Regions from separate parts of the Thermoanaerobacter siderophilus SR4 genome, predicted to be linked through region 1. Evidence: riboswitches for the same ligand, from Rfam matches in the RefSeq annotation. Region 1 holds a riboswitch; the other holds the start of a gene.
The links. A riboswitch is a leader RNA that binds a small molecule or an ion and turns the genes downstream of it on or off. The one in region 1 is predicted to bind cyclic di-AMP.

Region 1 (8,765 bases):
GGTAGAAGAAATTTTTGGAATAAAAGATCAAGAAATAAAAAGGGCAATTGCTCTTCATACTACTGGTGATGTCAATATGAGCCTTTTGGATGAAGTAGTATTTCTTGCGGATTATATAGAGCCTAATAGAGATTTTAAAGGAGTAGAGGAATTAAGGCGATTAGCTGAGGAAAATTTAGACCTTGCTTTGTTAAAGTCTTTTGATAGTACAATTTGTTATGTTTTAGAGAGGGGACTACTTCTTTATGAGAAAACAATAAAAGCTCGAAATCATATTCTTTTGAAACTTGGGAGTGGAGGTAAATGAAAAAATTTATAAAGATTGTATCAATGTTATTGTTGCTGAGTTTATTATCTGTAGGAGTAGGAGGATATATCTATTTAAAGTCTTTGAACCCCTTAGATGTTTCTTTGATGAATAAAAATAGTGAAAACAAAAATTCAGAGGCAATTCAGAAAATAAATATATTGGTTTTGGGAGTTGATGAAACATCGCCAACAGATCCAAGGCGTTCTGATACTATGATATTATTATCTTATAATCCTAAAACTAACAAAGCTTATATTTTATCTATTCCCAGAGATACAATGATTAAACTTGACAAATATGGGACACAAAAGATAAATGCTGCCTATCCCATAGGTGGACCTCAACTGGCGATGGATATGGTGTCACAGCTTATTGGAGAGCCCGTTGATTATTATGTAAAGATTGGATATGAAGGTTTTAAACAATTAGTAGACGATTTAGGCGGAGTAGAGATGAACGTACCGATGGACATGAATTATGATGACAATGCAGGGAATCTTCATATTCATTTAAAAAAAGGTGTTCAACTTTTGGATGGAGAGAAGGCTTTACAGTTGGTGAGATTTAGACATGGGTATGCAGAACAGGATTTAGAAAGGGTCAAAGTCCAAAGGGAATTTTTATTAGCGATGTTTCAAAAAGCTAAAGACCCTAGTACTTTGTTAAAAATTCATCGTATATTAAAAACCATAAATCAATACGTAGAAACAAACATACCACCTACTACTATGTTAAAGTATGCAGATTATCTTTTAAAACTTGACAAAGACAATATAAAAGCAGCTACTGTGCCTGGTACTCCTCAGTACATTGATGGGGTTGCTTATTATATCACAGATCCACAAGAAGTATTACAATTTATGGATAATTTAAATGATGAAAGAGATGATACTGCTATCGCAGCTAATAAAAAAGACATAAAAATAGAAGTTTTAAATGGCGGTGGTATACCAGGAGCTGCTACAAAGACTGCTGATTTGTTAAAACAACAAGGGTATGATGTAGTGAAGATAGGAAATGTAATAGGTACCACTTACAACACTACTCAGATAATCAATAGGACTGATGATAAAAAAATAGTAGAAGATCTGAAGAAAATTTTAAAAAACGCTATTGTAGTGGAAGATACGAATGGAGACAGTAATGTTGATATAACTATAATTTTAGGGAAAAACATATAAAATGGAGGGTGATTTAGTGATAGACGGAAAAGATAAGGTGTCTAAAATTTATAAAGTTTTAGAAGACAAAAAAGCTTATGATATAAAGATCTTGTATATAGGAGATTTAACGATTGTCGCAGATTATTTTGTTATTGCCACTGGCAGTTCGGATACTCACGTCAAAGCATTGACAGACGAAATTGAAAAAAACTTATGGAAGACGGCGTTTTTGTTGATCATATTGAGGGTTACAATTGGGGCAAGTGGATTTTGATGGATTATGGAGATGTAATAGTTCACATATTTCAACAACCCGAAAGGGAATTTTATAATTTAGAAAGATTGTGGGCAGATGCAAAGGAAATAGTGCTTGACAACCGCATTTAAGGTATGTATAATAACGTTAATAAATTTTTAATGCTGTTATCTCTTGTGTCATTTTTTACTCTCTACCGCATATATTTAATATTGTATGATTAGGGGGATTCAAAGCCAATGGGAACACATCCTATCTTAAAAAGCATGATCCCAGTACTGGAAGGTATAGCTAATACATTTGGCAAAAATTGCGAAGTGGCATTACATGACTTTTCTTCCCCACAAAATCCTATCATTGCGATCATAAATCCCCATGTTACGGGAAGAGAAGTGGGGGCTCCATTGCCTGAGGCTATATTAAAAGTATTGAAATCAGATAATATTGAGAATTTAATAAATTATAAAAACAAGAGCAATGATGGAAAAATTTTGAAGTCGTCCGCGATTTTTATAAAAGATGAAAATGGCAAGCCCATTGGGTGCCTTACAATTAATATCGATATTTCAGAATTTATTATGGTGAAAAATACCTTATCAGAATTCTGTGAAGTAGCTGATACTACAGAAGAAAATAGAGAAAGTTATACGGGCAGTGTAAGTGATGTTTTGGAAAGCATTGTGAATACTACATTAGAGAATTATGGTAAACCTGTAAATTTTATGACAAAAGAAGAAAAGGTTCAGATAGTGAAAATGTTAGATGCAAAAGGGACTTTCTTAATAAGGGGCGCTGTGGATTACGTAGCAAAAATACTCTGTGTTTCCAGATATACTATATATAATTATTTGGATGAAATAAGGGTAGGAGAGGATTTTGGTAAATATTAGTCTGTTTTCCTTTACAAATATTTGATTTTATGATATAATAAAAATAAATTGAAAATTAAATAAAATGCTAAACGCTGAATTCGTAAAGAAGCGGGGGAACCACTTTCTGGGGTGAATCCATCTTTTAAAAGATGGTAGGGTTATCTTTCGACCCGAACCCGTCAGCTAACCTCGTAAGCGTTGAAAGAGGAGGATGATAGCATTGGTGTCTTTTTGGGTTTTTACAGACACCGAAGGTTAAAGCTATAGATTTCCCTCTATAGCTTTTTCATTTCTTTAAAAGGGGGTAGTAAAAATGAAACAACTCTCTTTTGCAGTAATTGGAGCTGGGAATGGGGGTCAAGCGATAGCGGGGCATCTCGCTTTAAAAGGCTATAAAGTTAATTTGTACAATAGAACCTATCAAAAATTACTTCCTATTATAGAAAAAGGTGGAATTGAATTAGAAGGAGAAGTAGAAGGGTTTGGCAAGTTAAATGTGATAACTGATGACATGGAGAAAGCTATTAAAGATGTTGATATAGTTTTAGTTGTAGTTCCTGCTTCTGCCCATTATAAAATTGCCGAAGACATGCTGCCATATCTTAGGGATGGTCAAATAATTGTATTAAACCCTGGGAGAACTGGTGGTGCTTTAGAGTTTCATAATGTTACAAGAAAAAGAGAAGATTTAGATGTAGTTATTGCAGAAACAGATACTTTTATATACGCCTGCAGGTCTTCCATGGGAAGAGCTAAAATATACAAAATAAAAGAAGTAGTGTCTGTTGCTGCAATACCTAAAGAAAAAACAGAAATAGTGGTGGAAACACTTAATACTGCATTTTCTCAGTTTATTCCGGCGCAAAATGTTCTTGAAACGAGTCTTAACAATTTTGGAGCTGTTTTTCATCCCACCCCTACTCTTTTGAATGCAGCGAGAATAGAAACTACTAAAGGGAATTTTGAATATTATCGGGAAGGCATTTCTCCTTCTGTTGCAAAGATATTGGAAAAAATAGATAATGAGAGAATGATGGTGGCAAAAGCTCTGGGCGTAAATACTATTTCCGCTAAAAGATGGCTAAAAGAAAGTTATAATGCGGAAGGAGAAAATCTATATGAGGCAATTCAAAATACAAAAGCTTATGTTGGTTTATTAGCTCCTCAAACATTAGATTGTCGTTATATATTTGAAGATGTTCCTATGAGTTTAGTGCCTATGTCTTCTATAGGGAAAGAAATAGGCATTAAGACCCCCACTATTGATGCTGTTATACATCTTGCTTCAGTTATGCACGGAAAAGATTATTGGAAAGTTGGAAGAACGGCTGAAAAGCTTGGCATACAAGGTATGACAGTTGAAGAAATTATAGAATTGGTTGAAGGGAAAAGAAAGGAGGTAACGATAGCATGAAAAAGTTAATTGTAGCGGCAGCGATAGGTAATTGCGTCCATGTAGCAGGTGTGTATAACTTTTTGAGATTTGCAGAACAGCAAGGTTATGAGACTGTATTTTTAGGTCCTGCAGTTCCTATTAAAAAATTGATTGAAGCTGTTAAAGAACATAAGCCGGAGATTGTAGGAGTAAGCTTTAGACTAACTCCTTCAGCTCTTGAAAAACTTTTAGAAGAACTCAAGAGGGAAATAGAAGTAAATAATTTGCAACATATAAAATGGGTATTTGGAGGGACAGAGCCTACTGCAGAAGTAGCTCGTAAATCAGGAATATTTGCAGCAGTTTTTGATGGTAAAAATGGCGATGAAGCTACAATTAATTTCTTAAGAGGAGGAAGTTCAAACCATAGACAAAGAGTTTTTGCTGATACATTAATTGGAAGAATAGAAGATAAATATCCTTATCCTATAATAAGGCATCACTTTGGGCTTCCTTCATTGGAGGACACTATAGAAGGAGTTAAGAAGATAGCAGAAGCAGAAGTTTTAGATGTAATTTCTATAGCACCAGACCAAAATGCTCAAGAGCACTTCTTTGATAAGAAATATGACAAATCTTTGGACGGAGCAGGCGGTGTTCCTATAAGAAAGAAAGAAGACTTAATAAGAATATATGAGGCTTCAAGAAGAGGTAACTATCCTCTTCTCAGATGTTACAGTGGTACAAATGATGTTTTCAAGATGGCAGAGATGCTTCTAGAGACTATCCATAACGCTTGGGCAGCGATTCCCCTTTGCTGGTATAATGTATTGGACGGCAGAGGACCAAGGGATGTAAATACTTCCATAAGAGAAAATCAGCAGCTTATGAAATGGCACGCTGAAAAAGGAGTACCTGTAGAAGTAAACGAAGCACATCATTGGAGCTTGAGAGATGCTCACGACGTAATTGGAGTAACAATGGCTTATCTTGCAGCATATAATGCCAAAAAGATGGGAGTAAGAGACTATGTAGCTCAGTTTATGTTTAATGTACCTGCTTCTATTTCACCAAAAATGGATTTGGCAAAGATGTTAGCTAAGATAGAATTGATAGAAGAATTACAAGATGAAAATTTCAGAGTTATAAGGCAGGCAAGGGCTGGGCTTGCAAGTTTCCCTTCCGACCTTTTAGAAGCTAAAGGACAATTGGCTTCCAGTGCCTATCTCTCCATGGCTATAAAGCCTCATATCTATCATGTGGTAGGCTACTGTGAAGCTCATCATGCTGCAACGCCAGAAGATATAATTGAAAGCGTTAAAATAGTAAAAGCCGTGATAAAAAACTCTATGTTTGGAATGCCTGATTTGACTCAGGATAAAGAAGTAATTCAAAGAAAAGAACAGTTAAAGAAAGAGACAAGGATTTTATTGGAAGCGATAAAGAGTTTAGCGCCTCACAGTCCTGATCCACTTTCTGATCCAGACGTATTAGCATTGGCGATAAAGATTGGTCTATTAGATGCACCACATCTCAAGGGTAACAAGTATGCAAAAGGAGAATTGCAGACCAAAGTAATAGATGGTGCATGTTATGCTTATGACTATGAGAAGCATAGAATAATACCTGAACAAGAAAGGGTAGAAAAGATTTTACGTGAATATGAAAGATTAGTTATAACAGTATAAAATTTAGGAACGTAAGATCTATTCTTACGTTCCTTATTCAATTTTCTTTAAATATATATGAAGGGGAGGAATGATAATCAAATGTGTGGATTGGCAGGAATTATAGGAACTGGTGATAAGAGCAAAGTACAAAGGATGCTTGATAAAATACGACATCGTGGCCCGGATGAGTCAGGTATTTTTGCAGATGAAAATATTACATTAGGCCATAATAGGTTGACGATAATTGACCTTTATCATGGACGCCAACCTATAAAAAACGAAGATGGCAGGTATTGGCTTATTTATAATGGAGAAATTTACAATTACCAATTATTGCGTAAAGAGTTAAAAAACCATATTTTTTCCACAGATACTGATAGCGAAGTAATAATTCATTTGTCTGAAGAACTAGGTAAAAATTGTGTTAACTATATTGATGGAATGTTTGCTTTAGTTATTTATGACTCTAAAAAAAAGACCATATTTATTGCTCGCGATCCGTTAGGAATAAAGCCATTGTATTATGGTAAAACAAAAGAAGGTTATTTTGCCTTTGCTTCGGAGATTAAAGCACTTCAGGAAGTAACTGATGATATAAATGAATTTCCTAATGGATATATTTATACAACTGAAAATGGATTTGAGAGATATTATTCAATTCCACAGGATCCGATGTATTTTGCAGATGTTGATAATATTATTAATGGATTAAGGCTTAGATTAGAGGATTCAGTAAGAAAAAGGTTGATTGCTGATGTGCCTGTTGGAGTATTTTTAAGTGGCGGATTGGATAGCAGCCTTATAGCAGCAATAGCAGCAAAATACAAAAATCCCCTTCACTCATTTGCAGTAGGTGTCGAAGGAAGTAATGACTTAAAGAATGCAAGAGTTGTTGCTGATTATGTAGGTACGATTCACCATGAATTTATTTATACAGAGGAGGACATAAAAAAAGTTTTACCCAAAGTTATATATCATCTTGAATCCTGTGATCCAGCCTTAGTCAGAAGTGCTGTTGCAACATATTTTGTATCAAAACTTGCAAGCAATTACGTAAAAGTTATTCTTTCGGGAGAAGGTGCTGATGAGTTGTTTAGCGGATACCATTACCTCAAAAATTATACAAATCCTTGGAAATTACAATCCGAATTAAAATATATAACTCGAAATTTGCATAATACAAATCTTCAAAGAGTTGACAGAATGACAATGGCACATTCCATTGAGGGACGTGTACCGTTTTTAGATATAGAAGTGTTACGGTACGCATTTAAAATAACACCGTCATTTAAAATTAACGGCCGAGAAAAAACCGAAAAGTGGATACTTAGAAAGCTTGCAGAAAATTATTTACCAGAATCAATTGTATGGAGAAGAAAAGAAAAATTTGCAATAGGAACTGGTACATCTGAAATATTAAATAAAATAGCCGAATCAGAAATTAGTGATGCAGAGTATATAAAAAATAGATTCCTACCTAACGGTTTTGAAATAAAGTCTAAAGAAGAGTTGTATTATTTTAAAATTTTAAAAAGATTTTTTAATGTTGATTCTTTTATAAAGGACATGGGAAGAAGTAGAAGTCTCAATGACAACCAAATATATGCATAAAAAGAGGGCATTCTGCCCTTTTTTTAAATCAATATTTTGAGAAAATATATTTCTTTCTATTTCTAATTTTCCGTCTTCTCCAAAGGATAAAAGCTATTCCTAAAATTGTTGTTCCAGTAATGAATCTTACAGGGTTAGTATACATTGTATTTTTTACCCCAGAAGATTGTACATCCATATAATAATTTCCCCAAAAGTTTTTATAAACAGATTCGGTTGCAATAAGAGGATTTGTGCCTATTTCCTTTTCATTTAAAGTGTATTTAATGTATCCTAATGTATCTCCTTTATTTATTGGCGCTTTTATGTTTTTATTTAGTATTATTTGAGTTTCTATAGAATTTTCTTGCCCTTTAGGGACTTCATAGTAAAAGTCTTCTTTTGCAATAAGAGGAAGTTTAAAGTGAGATTTTCCCAAGTCGATATAAGTTACTACCTCACCTTTTTCTGTTTTTTTCACTAAAGTAAAGTTTTGAAATCCGTAGTCTAAAAGCTTTATAGTATCTGTCCAGATATTTGTTCCTTGGTCTCCCATTATGACGGATATAAGTCTGTGGCCGTCTCTTGTTGCAGAAGCTACTAAAACTTGACCTGCTGCAACCGTGTATCCTGTTTTTACTCCATCGGCGCCTTCATAGTGAAAACTTGAAGGTTTAATTAAGCGGTTGCTTAACCATAGATCTCTTACTTTATCAAACTTATTAGTAGGGGGAATTTGATAATGTATTGTAGTTACTATTTTTCTAAATTCAGGATTTTGCATTGCATACCTTGCTATTAATGCCATATCATAAGGGGTCGAATAATGATTTTCATCAGGAAGACCATTTGGATTTACAAAATGGCTATCATAAGCTCCAATTTCTTTAGCTTTTTCATTCATCATTTTAGCAAAGTTTTCTATGCTCCCACCAATGTGTTCAGCAATTGCTATTGCTGCATCATTGGCAGATTCTAACAAAAGCGCATAAAGTAATTGCTCTAACGTAAGTTGTTCACCAGGAGAAAGAAATATGGAATTTCCATCTATTTTTGTAACATTATCGCTTGCAGTTACAATATCGTTTAAGTTTCCCTTTTCTATAGCAATAATTGCAGTAAGAATTTTAGTTGTGCTTGCGGGGTACATTCTTTTGTGCATATTTTTGTCATACAATACTTGACCTGTTGTAAAATCCATTAAAACTGCAGTTGGGCCTACGATTTCGGGCGGTGGCGGTACGTTAGCGTATATAGGAGTTATTTGAGCTACTAAAATAAAGAGTGTAAGTAAACAAGCTATTATCTTTTTCATTGCCATGCCTCCAATTTATGCTCATACCTAAAGTATACCAAAAAAATGTGAAAAATAAAAAGGAATTTTTTAATTCATGTAGAAATAAATAAAGGAAGCTGTAAAAAGAGGTGTTAGTATGCCTTATTTTTCAAAAAAGCAGCAATATGCTATAGTTGCTATATTATGCTTTATATTGGCATTTTCAGGATATGTAATTTACAAAAATTATAAA
Region 2 (8,765 bases), 600 kb from region 1:
AGTCTAAAATCGTATCAAAAAGAGGTCTCAAGTCATGAGACTCTTCTTCTAAACTTAATTTTGCTATACCTTCTTTTGCAGAGGTGTAGACAACAGGGAAATCAATTTGGTCATCATTTGCTCCTAATTCAATAAATAGATCTAAGACTTCGTCAATAACCTCCTGAGGCCTTGCATCAGGCCTATCAATTTTATTTATGACAACTATAGGTTTTAGATCCAGTTCCAATGCTTTACTTAATACAAAACGGGTCTGTGGCATAGGTCCTTCAAAAGAATCTACCAACAAAAGTACCCCATCTACCATTTTTAATACTCGCTCTACTTCACCGCTAAAATCTGCATGTCCTGGGGTATCCACTATATTTATTTTCACATCTTTATATCTAACAGCAGTATTTTTAGCAAGAATTGTTATACCTCTTTCTCTTTCTAAATCGTTAAAATCCAAGATCCTTTCCTCAACTTTTTCATTTGCCCTAAAAATACCGCTTTGTTTAAGCATAGCATCAACCAAAGTAGTTTTACCATGATCAACATGGGCAATAATGGCTATATTTCTTACATCTTCTCTTACAAATTTCATAAGGTATCTCCTTCCATAAAATAGGCTATATCGCGTATACAGTATTATATAATATCTCAAGGAATAAAAATAGTCAATATAAAAAAGAGCACTCTCTAGAGCACTCTTTTTATCATAGGTCATTTTATAATTCTTCTTGCTGTAACATAATGTTCTTTATAATACCCTTCGTTTAAAGGACTTATTATGACCTTCCCTCTACCTGAAGAGCTTTGTATAAACTCACCATTACCTATATATATTCCTGAATGATTTATCACACTGCTTCCTAAAGTTTTAAAAAATACCAAATCTCCTGGTTGAAGATTGTTATAACTTACATATTCTCCTGCAGTAGCTTGCTCATTTGCCGTTCTTGGTAAATTAATACCTACATTCTTGAAAACATATTGAACAAAGCCGGAACAATCAAATCCTTTTGGAGTTGAACCTCCATAGACATAAGGAGTCCCCACAAAAGACTTGGCAAAATCTATTAACTTATCTATCAAACTCCTATCTACTTCACCCCTTGAGATACTTGAAGGGCTCCTCACTGCTAAGTATTCTCCGTAAATCCATCCTTCTCTTCCGTCCGAAAGCTTTATTTTATACCACCCATTTTGTTTACCCAACACATTCACTGTAGTATTCTTGTTAAGCTGTGCTACAACGCTGCCAGATAAACCCGCTTCACTTCTCACATTAACGTAACTACCTGTCACTATACCAACACTTGCTGCTTTTTCCGAATCTCCTCTTGAGACATTAGAAGAATTTCTTACGGATAAATATTCACCAAAAACCCATCCTTCTCTTCCATCAGAAAGCTTTATCTTGTACCACCCGTTTTCCTTATCTAACACAGTCACTGTGTCATTCCAATTTAAGCGGGCAATGACACTTCCTGATAAGCTTCCTTGAGTCCGCACATTTACATAATTGCCTGTAATCTTTCCAACTCCCAGTCCTTCCGCAAACGCTGGGTTCAAAAAAGAGCTACCAATCAGCGTCGCACCAAACACAGAAATTCCAAAAATCATCTTTCCTATTCGCTGATCCACTGCAAATCTCCTTCCTTTATTGCCTCCGGAGTTAGCTGTCGGGTGCGGGACAGAAGGTATCCCTACTGCAGCTTAAAGCTACAGATTAACCCCAAAAAGCGGTTCCTCCGTACCTTTCGGATTCGGCAAGATTGCATATTTTGTCCTTTTGTCTTATCTTATCATATCCTACAGTCAAAGTCAATGTTTACATTACATTTTCTTAAATTTTTTAATCTTTTTTTAATATATTTTATAAAAAATTAATAATTTGTGTGACAAAAAATAAAAGGCTTAACGCCTCTTTTCTCTTTTATTTATGGTGCGGGCGGTGGGACTTGAACCCACACGAGATTATCTCTCACATGCCCCTCAAACATGCCTGTCTGCCAATTCCAGCACGCCCGCCTGCGTTTTTATTATACTGCTCACTTAACTCGTTTGTCAAGGTGGCAAACCTATTAATCATTTCAATTAAAATATCCATCACTGAGTAGTCGTACACCCAAACGTACGCGTCTGCCAGTTCCGCCACCACCGCACGCTTTATTTAATTTCGTCACACTATGAATTATATAATCTTTTTAGGTCAGTGTCAATACCTATTTTTTGATATACCATTTTTCTATATTGTTAAAAACATTAAATCCAGTAGGGTCCACAACTTTTACATTGTCATATGCCATAACTGCTCCTTCAATATAGAAAAGGCCAATTATGGGTTGTTCCTCTAAAAAAACTTGTTCCAAAGCCTGATAATCTGTTTTTAAAGAATTCTCTTCTGAATCATAAAAAATTCTACTATATATTTCATCAACTTTAGAATTACTATAACCCATAAAATTGTCTTTGCCTTTTGTCATAAACATTGTAGACATATCTTGATTATAACTTAAATTCCACTCCATTAACACCAAATCAAATTTACCCGAATATACAGAACTTAGTAAATTGCTCCAATCTTTTGGTACAATGTTTATTTCAATTCCTACATCTTTTAAATTATTCTTTATAATTTTAGCAACTTTAATCAAATATGGATTATTTGCATTTACCAGCAAATCAAATTTGAGCTGATAAGTTCCATTGCTCCTTATCCCTTTAACTAAATTCCAACCACTTTCCTCTAATATTTTATTTGCCTCTTTTATATCGTAATTATGAGATACTATTTTATTGCTATAAAGCCACGAATCAGGGCGAACGGGAATACATGACTTTAACCCATGACTGAAATATACATCTCTCAAAATTTTGTCAACATCTATTCCATAACACATCGCTTTCCTGACATTTGAATCTTTCAAAGCTGGCTTTTGATAATTAGGGGCCATAAATACATAATCTTGCATAACGTATTTATAAATATTTACGTTTGAAATTTCTTTGTATTTATCCCAGTCTATGTCACTTAAAAAAGTAAAATCTGCTTCTTTGCTTTGAAAAGATGTTATCATAGCATTTTCATCAGGCACAATTTTAAACACTATACTATCTATATAAGGTTTGTCGCCTCTATAATAAGGATTTCTTTCAAAAATAATTTCTCTGCCAACGCTGTAAGAAGATATCTTATATGACCCTGTACCAATAGGTACAATATCTTTATTTAAAATATCTTCCTTACCTTTATATTGGTGCTCAGCTAGAATAGGAAAAGTAAACAAAGCTATTGGATTTGCAACAGGTTTATTTAAAACAACTTCAAATTCATAATCACCATTTGTCTTATAAGAGGAGAGATAGTTAATGAGAATATCCCTATAAGGACTTTTTACATCCTTATTTTTAAAAGAATCAAAAGTAAATTTTACATCATTAGCTGTAAAACTTACTCCATCCTGCCATTTAACATTCTTTTTTAAATAAAATTTTATATTAAGTCCATTTATCTGCCAGTTTTCTGCTAATTGAGGAATAGGTTTTAAAGTTTTATCCAAGGTAACTAATCCTTCCAATGACAAATTTAACATTTGCCTTACTCTCTCATTGTCATTCAAAAAAGGATTTAATGTATCAAAAGAAGTAATATTTACTCTTAAAGTGCCACCCTCTACTGGCTTTTCTTCTTCAATCTTAGTTTTGTCCTCAGATGCTTGAGGTAAATTTACCATATTTTGCGGAGTAGTTTTGCATCCTGTAAAAATAAACATCAAAATGAAAGATAATATAATAAATTTTCTCATTAACTATCATCTCCGAAAACTATTTTATCTTTTTCAATTTTTTATTTTCGATAATTCCAGGAATTCTCCCTCTTTTAGCAATAGGTACTCCTTCCACTTCTTTTATATCCATTGTCATATCAATAGGTTGAGCATCAGATATGTAACTTCCTACTCCAAAAGCATCTGCTCCACTTTCAGAAAGTTCTGCTACCCGTTCTGGGTTTAAACCTCCAGAAACTATAATTTTTACATTTGTAAATCCTTTTTGATTTAATCTTTGCCTTAGTTCATACACTAAACTAGGTGTAACTCCACCTCTTTCTGATGGAGTATCAAGTCTTACTCCGTATAATCTATCCCCTAAAAATTCAGCAACCCTCAAAGCCTCTTCCACTTCGTCTTTAAAAGTATCAACTAAAATGGTTATCTTTTCATCAAGGGGAGTTATATCTCTGTAAGCTTTCGCCACTTCTAATGTATCTCCTGCAAGCAAAAAAGCAGCATGAGGTACTGTCCCTTTAGGGTCTTTCCCCATTAATTTTGCACCTAAAATACAGCTGGCATCATCTGCCCCTCCTACTAAAGCCGCCCTTTCCATCACAGGTGCCACAGCTGGATGTACATGCCTTGCACCAAAACATAATATTGGTTTGTCTTTGGCAACTTCTTTAAGCTCCCTTGCTGCTGTTGCCCAACCGGAAGAACTTGCAAGAATTCCTAATATTGCCGTCTCATAAATTCCAAACTCACTATAAGGCCCTTTTATCCTCATTACTGTATCTTTAGCTTCAAAAGTGTCCCCTTCTTCCAAAGACCATACTTCCACATTTTTGTCTTTAAGTAAACTCATTACTTCTGGTAACCCTGCAAAAACTCCTTTTTTTCTTGGAAATATCTCCGCTGTGACTATTTTATCTTGTACACCAAGATATGACAAAATATCCTGGGTTCTTAAAAAATACACATCTGTAGTCCATGCATTTTTTATTTCTTCATGAGTAGCTGAGAAAAACTCCCTATCCTTTTCAATTTTTACTTCATTTAAGTCTTTTAAATGCTTTAATAGTTTCATTTGTGTCCTCCCTTTTTATTTTCTTTTTTAACGATACTATTATACCAATTTTTCAGCTTTTTTTGTATATTCATATCAACTTTTAGTTTCATATATAAATTTATATATCTGATAAACTGCTAACACCTTTTTTATATATCTATTTGTCTCAGGATAAGGAACAGCATGTAGCTGTTTCCCATCTTTGGAAAATCTCTTGTCTTTAAGCCATGCATCTACATTTCCACTACCTCCGTTATAAGCTGCTACAGCTAACTGTATATTTCCATTAAAAGTTTTAAGAAGATAAGTCAAATACCATGTCCCCATCTGAATATTGTATTTAGGCTCAAAAAGCATATCATCGCTGTAGTTTTTTATCCCTACTTTATTGGCAATCCATCTTCCAGTATCTGGTAAAATTTGCATTAATCCTATAGCATTTTTGCTAGAAATTGCATCACTTTTAAAATTACTTTCTACTTTTATTACAGCAAAAATAAGATAGGGGTCTACGCCATACTCTTTTGCGTAATAAACTACATAATTGTGGTATTTAAGAGGATAAATTTTTTTAAAAATAATGAGTATTTAACTCGTAAGTAAACAAAAGACCTACTAATATCAAAAATATTACCGCAACTTTTTTCCTCAAAGTAACTCCTCCGATATTATGATTTATGTTGCAAATCTTCCCCAAAATAGTGTAACTTGTTTTTCCATAGCTTTAAAATCTTTGCTATTGTTTATTATAAAATCTGCGTACTTCATCTTTTCATCCAAAGGCATTTGACTTTTTATTCGGTTTATTGCATCTTTATAAGAAAGTTTATCCCTTTCCATAACCCTCTTTATTTGAGTTTTTGAATCTACCACTACTAGCCAAACCTCATCTACCATTTTATAAAGTTTCATTTCAATTAAAAGAGCTGCATCTAATACAATAGCCTTTTGCTGATTTTTTTTCTTTCTTCTTCTATTTTTTCTTTTATCCGCTCTATTATTATAGGATGAGTAATTTCATTTAATTTTTTAAGCTTCCTTCTGTCAGCAAACACAATATTACCCAATTTTTTTCTGTCAATTTCTCCGTCTTCCTTTAAAATTTCTTTTCCAAAATATTCTACAATTTTATTATATGCTTCTGTTCCTTTTATCATTATTTCTCTCGATACAATATCTGCATCAATAATCACAGCACCCATCTTCTTTAAAAGCTTAGAAACAGTGCTTTTTCCTGATGCAATACCGCCAGTAAGTCCAATTACTTGCATTTTTGTACACCTCACTTGGCTAAAAACCAATTGGGCCCTATACCAATTTCAACAACAAGAGGAACTTTTAGTTTTATCACATTTTCCATATTTTCTTTCAATATTTTCTTTACAATATCTACTTCATCTTTATACGTATCTACTACAAGCTCATCGTGCACTTGCAATATAAGTTGAGACTTTAACTGCAATTTTTTAAAATCTTCATAAACTTTAACCATTGCCATTTTTATTATATCAGCCGCACTTCCCTGTATTGGAGCATTCATTGCTAACCTCTCAGCCTGCGACCTTTGAGTAAAATTTCTTGAGTTTATCTCAGGAATATATCTTCTTCTGTTCATTATTGTAGTCACATAGCCATTTTCTTTTGCAAATCGCACTATTTTTTCAATATATTCTTTTACTCCTTTGTATCTTTCAAAATAATTATTTATATACTCTTTTGCCTCTTTTCTTGATATTTTAAGGTCTCGAGAAAGCCCATAATCGCTAATGCCATATATTATACCAAAGTTTACGGCTTTTGCCGCTCTTCTCATTTCAGGTGTAACTTTTTCCATTGGGACTTTAAAAACTTCAGCAGCTGTTCTTAAATGTATATCTTCGTTATTCATAAAAGATTCTATTAGCTTCTCATCCCCCGAAACATGTGCTAAAACCCTTAGTTCAATCTGAGAATAATCAGCCGAGACAATATACCCATCTTTAGTCCGCGGAATAAAAGCTCTTCTAATTTGTCTGCCAAACTCTTCTCTTATAGGTATATTTTGTAGATTCGGCTCGGTACTGCTTATTCTGCCTGTAGCAGTGACCATTTGCTTAAAATTAGAATGTACTCTATTGTTTTCATCCATGAGAGGCAAAAATCCATCTATATAAGTAGATTTAAGTTTTGTAAGTTGCCTATACTCTATTATATCACTGACAACATCATTATAAGGAACTAATTGCTCTAAAACTTCAGAATCTGTAGAATATCCTGTTTTTGTTTTCTTTATTACTGGTAAATTTAACTTTTCAAACAAAAATTCACTTAATTGCTTAGGGGAATTTACATTAAATTGATACCCTGCCTCTTTATAAATTTTATCTAGTATTTCTGCTATTCTATCATCTATTTTTTGTGAAAGCTCTTTTAGGACTTCTTTATCTAATGTAAAACCACTTACTTCCATTAATTTTAAAACTTCTACAAGAGGCATTTCTATTTCTAATAAAAGTTTTTTCATGTCCATTTCTTCAATAAAATTCATCAACTTTTCTCTTAAATCGAATAGATGTACACATCTACTGCAAATGTAATCTGCAAGTATATCTTCTCCTATTTCTTCAAGCTTCTTTTTATCCCTACCTTTGCCAAATACCTCTTCATAAGATGGAACATCCACCTTTAAATATTTTTTCAGCACGCGGTCCAAATCATAGTTAGACTCAGAAGGATTTAAAAGATAAGCCATTATAGCAGTATCTATGTACTTGCTTTTACACTCTATTCCTTTATAAGAGAGTTTAACTAAAAAATCTTTTATTTCGTGGGTTGTAAATTCAAACTCTTCTTTTTCAAAAATCTCTTTTAAATCTTCTATTTGAAAAACATCAATATAAACAGTATCCTCTCCAAAAGAAAAAGCTATTTTCTTTATTTCCCCTTCATAAATTAGTGGATAAAAAGCAATATTTCTGCTGTCTTGCAATAAAGTTATTAATTTTCTTATATCTACTTTTGACCATTTTTGAACTTTATGATTATTTACAATCTCTACGTTATTTTTTTCTTTATGTTATCAATCAAACTAAAGAATTCTAATTTATTAAAAAGCTCCAAAAGCTTCTCCTCATTAAAGTCTTTTACTCTATATTCCTCAAAATCTATCTCAATAGGAATGTCTCTTTTTATAGTTGCAAGTCTTTTACTCATTACAGCTAATTCTTTATTATTTTCTATATTTTCCTTTATCTTACCTTTGAGTTGAGAAAGATTTTGAAGCAAATTTTCAACACTGCCAAATTCTTTTAAAAGTTTAATCGCTGTTTTTTCTCCTATATTAGGTATCCCTGGGATATTATCAGATTTATCCCCCATTAACCCTTTTAAATCAATAAATTGCTGAGGAGTTATTTCATATCTTTCTAAAACAGCCTTTTCGTCAAATTCCTCCATCTGAGTTATACCCTTTTTAGAAATCTTAACTTTCACTTTATCTGAAACTAATTGAAGCGCGTCCCTATCTCCTGTAACTACAAGCACTTCCATTCCTTTTTCCTCTGCCAACTTTGAAATAGTACCTATGATGTCATCGGCTTCGTAACCTTCTAATTCTAAAGTCTTTATATTAAAGCCATCTATAATTTCTTTTAAAAGGTCTACTTGTTCTGTGAGTTCCTCAGGCATTGCTTGTCTTGTAGCTTTGTAGTCTTGATACTCTTTGTGTCTAAAAGTAGGAGCTTTTTTGTCAAAAGCTATAGCTATATAATCAGGTTTTTCCTCTTCAATAAGTTTTATAAGCATCATAGTAAAGCCATATAAGGCATTTGTATGTAATCCTTCACTTGTAGTAAGCATTGGCAAGGCATAATAGGCTCTGTACATGAGGCTACTCCCGTCAATTACTAAAAATTTAGACATTAAATCACTCCCATTTTTATTTCTTTGTATTTTAA

Region 2: it holds a riboswitch for cyclic di-AMP, as region 1 does, so the genes downstream of both, THESIDRAFT1_RS09465 (C40 family peptidase) here and THESIDRAFT1_RS12620 (NAD/NADP-dependent octopine/nopaline dehydrogenase family protein) in region 1, are expected to answer to the same signal.

What each region holds. Positions count from the first base shown of each region.
Region 1 covers NZ_CM001486.1:2,530,256-2,539,020, reverse strand. The annotation lists gene yqeK (bis(5'-nucleosyl)-tetraphosphatase (symmetrical) YqeK) at 1-307, shown strand, start outside; gene THESIDRAFT1_RS12635 (LCP family protein) at 304-1,491, shown strand; partial or broken gene rsfS (ribosome silencing factor) at 1,508-1,860, shown strand; gene THESIDRAFT1_RS12625 (helix-turn-helix transcriptional regulator) at 1,969-2,619, shown strand; cyclic di-AMP (ydaO/yuaA leader) riboswitch at 2,682-2,813, shown strand; gene THESIDRAFT1_RS12620 (NAD/NADP-dependent octopine/nopaline dehydrogenase family protein) at 2,915-4,015, shown strand; gene THESIDRAFT1_RS12615 (cobalamin-dependent protein) at 4,012-5,664, shown strand; gene asnB (asparagine synthase B) at 5,746-7,257, shown strand; gene THESIDRAFT1_RS12605 (D-alanyl-D-alanine carboxypeptidase family protein) at 7,286-8,551, opposite strand; gene THESIDRAFT1_RS12600 (helix-hairpin-helix domain-containing protein) at 8,670-8,765, shown strand, end outside.
Region 2 covers NZ_CM001486.1:1,925,611-1,934,375, reverse strand. The annotation lists gene typA (translational GTPase TypA) at 1-586, opposite strand, end outside; gene THESIDRAFT1_RS09465 (C40 family peptidase) at 706-1,629, opposite strand; cyclic di-AMP (ydaO/yuaA leader) riboswitch at 1,635-1,767, opposite strand; tRNA gene THESIDRAFT1_RS09460 (tRNA-Leu) at 1,929-2,016, opposite strand; gene THESIDRAFT1_RS09455 (peptide ABC transporter substrate-binding protein) at 2,211-3,794, opposite strand; gene THESIDRAFT1_RS09450 (nicotinate phosphoribosyltransferase) at 3,814-4,848, opposite strand; partial or broken gene THESIDRAFT1_RS09445 (lytic transglycosylase domain-containing protein) at 4,924-5,482, opposite strand; partial or broken gene coaE (dephospho-CoA kinase) at 5,506-6,101, opposite strand; partial or broken gene polA (DNA polymerase I) at 6,113-8,730, opposite strand.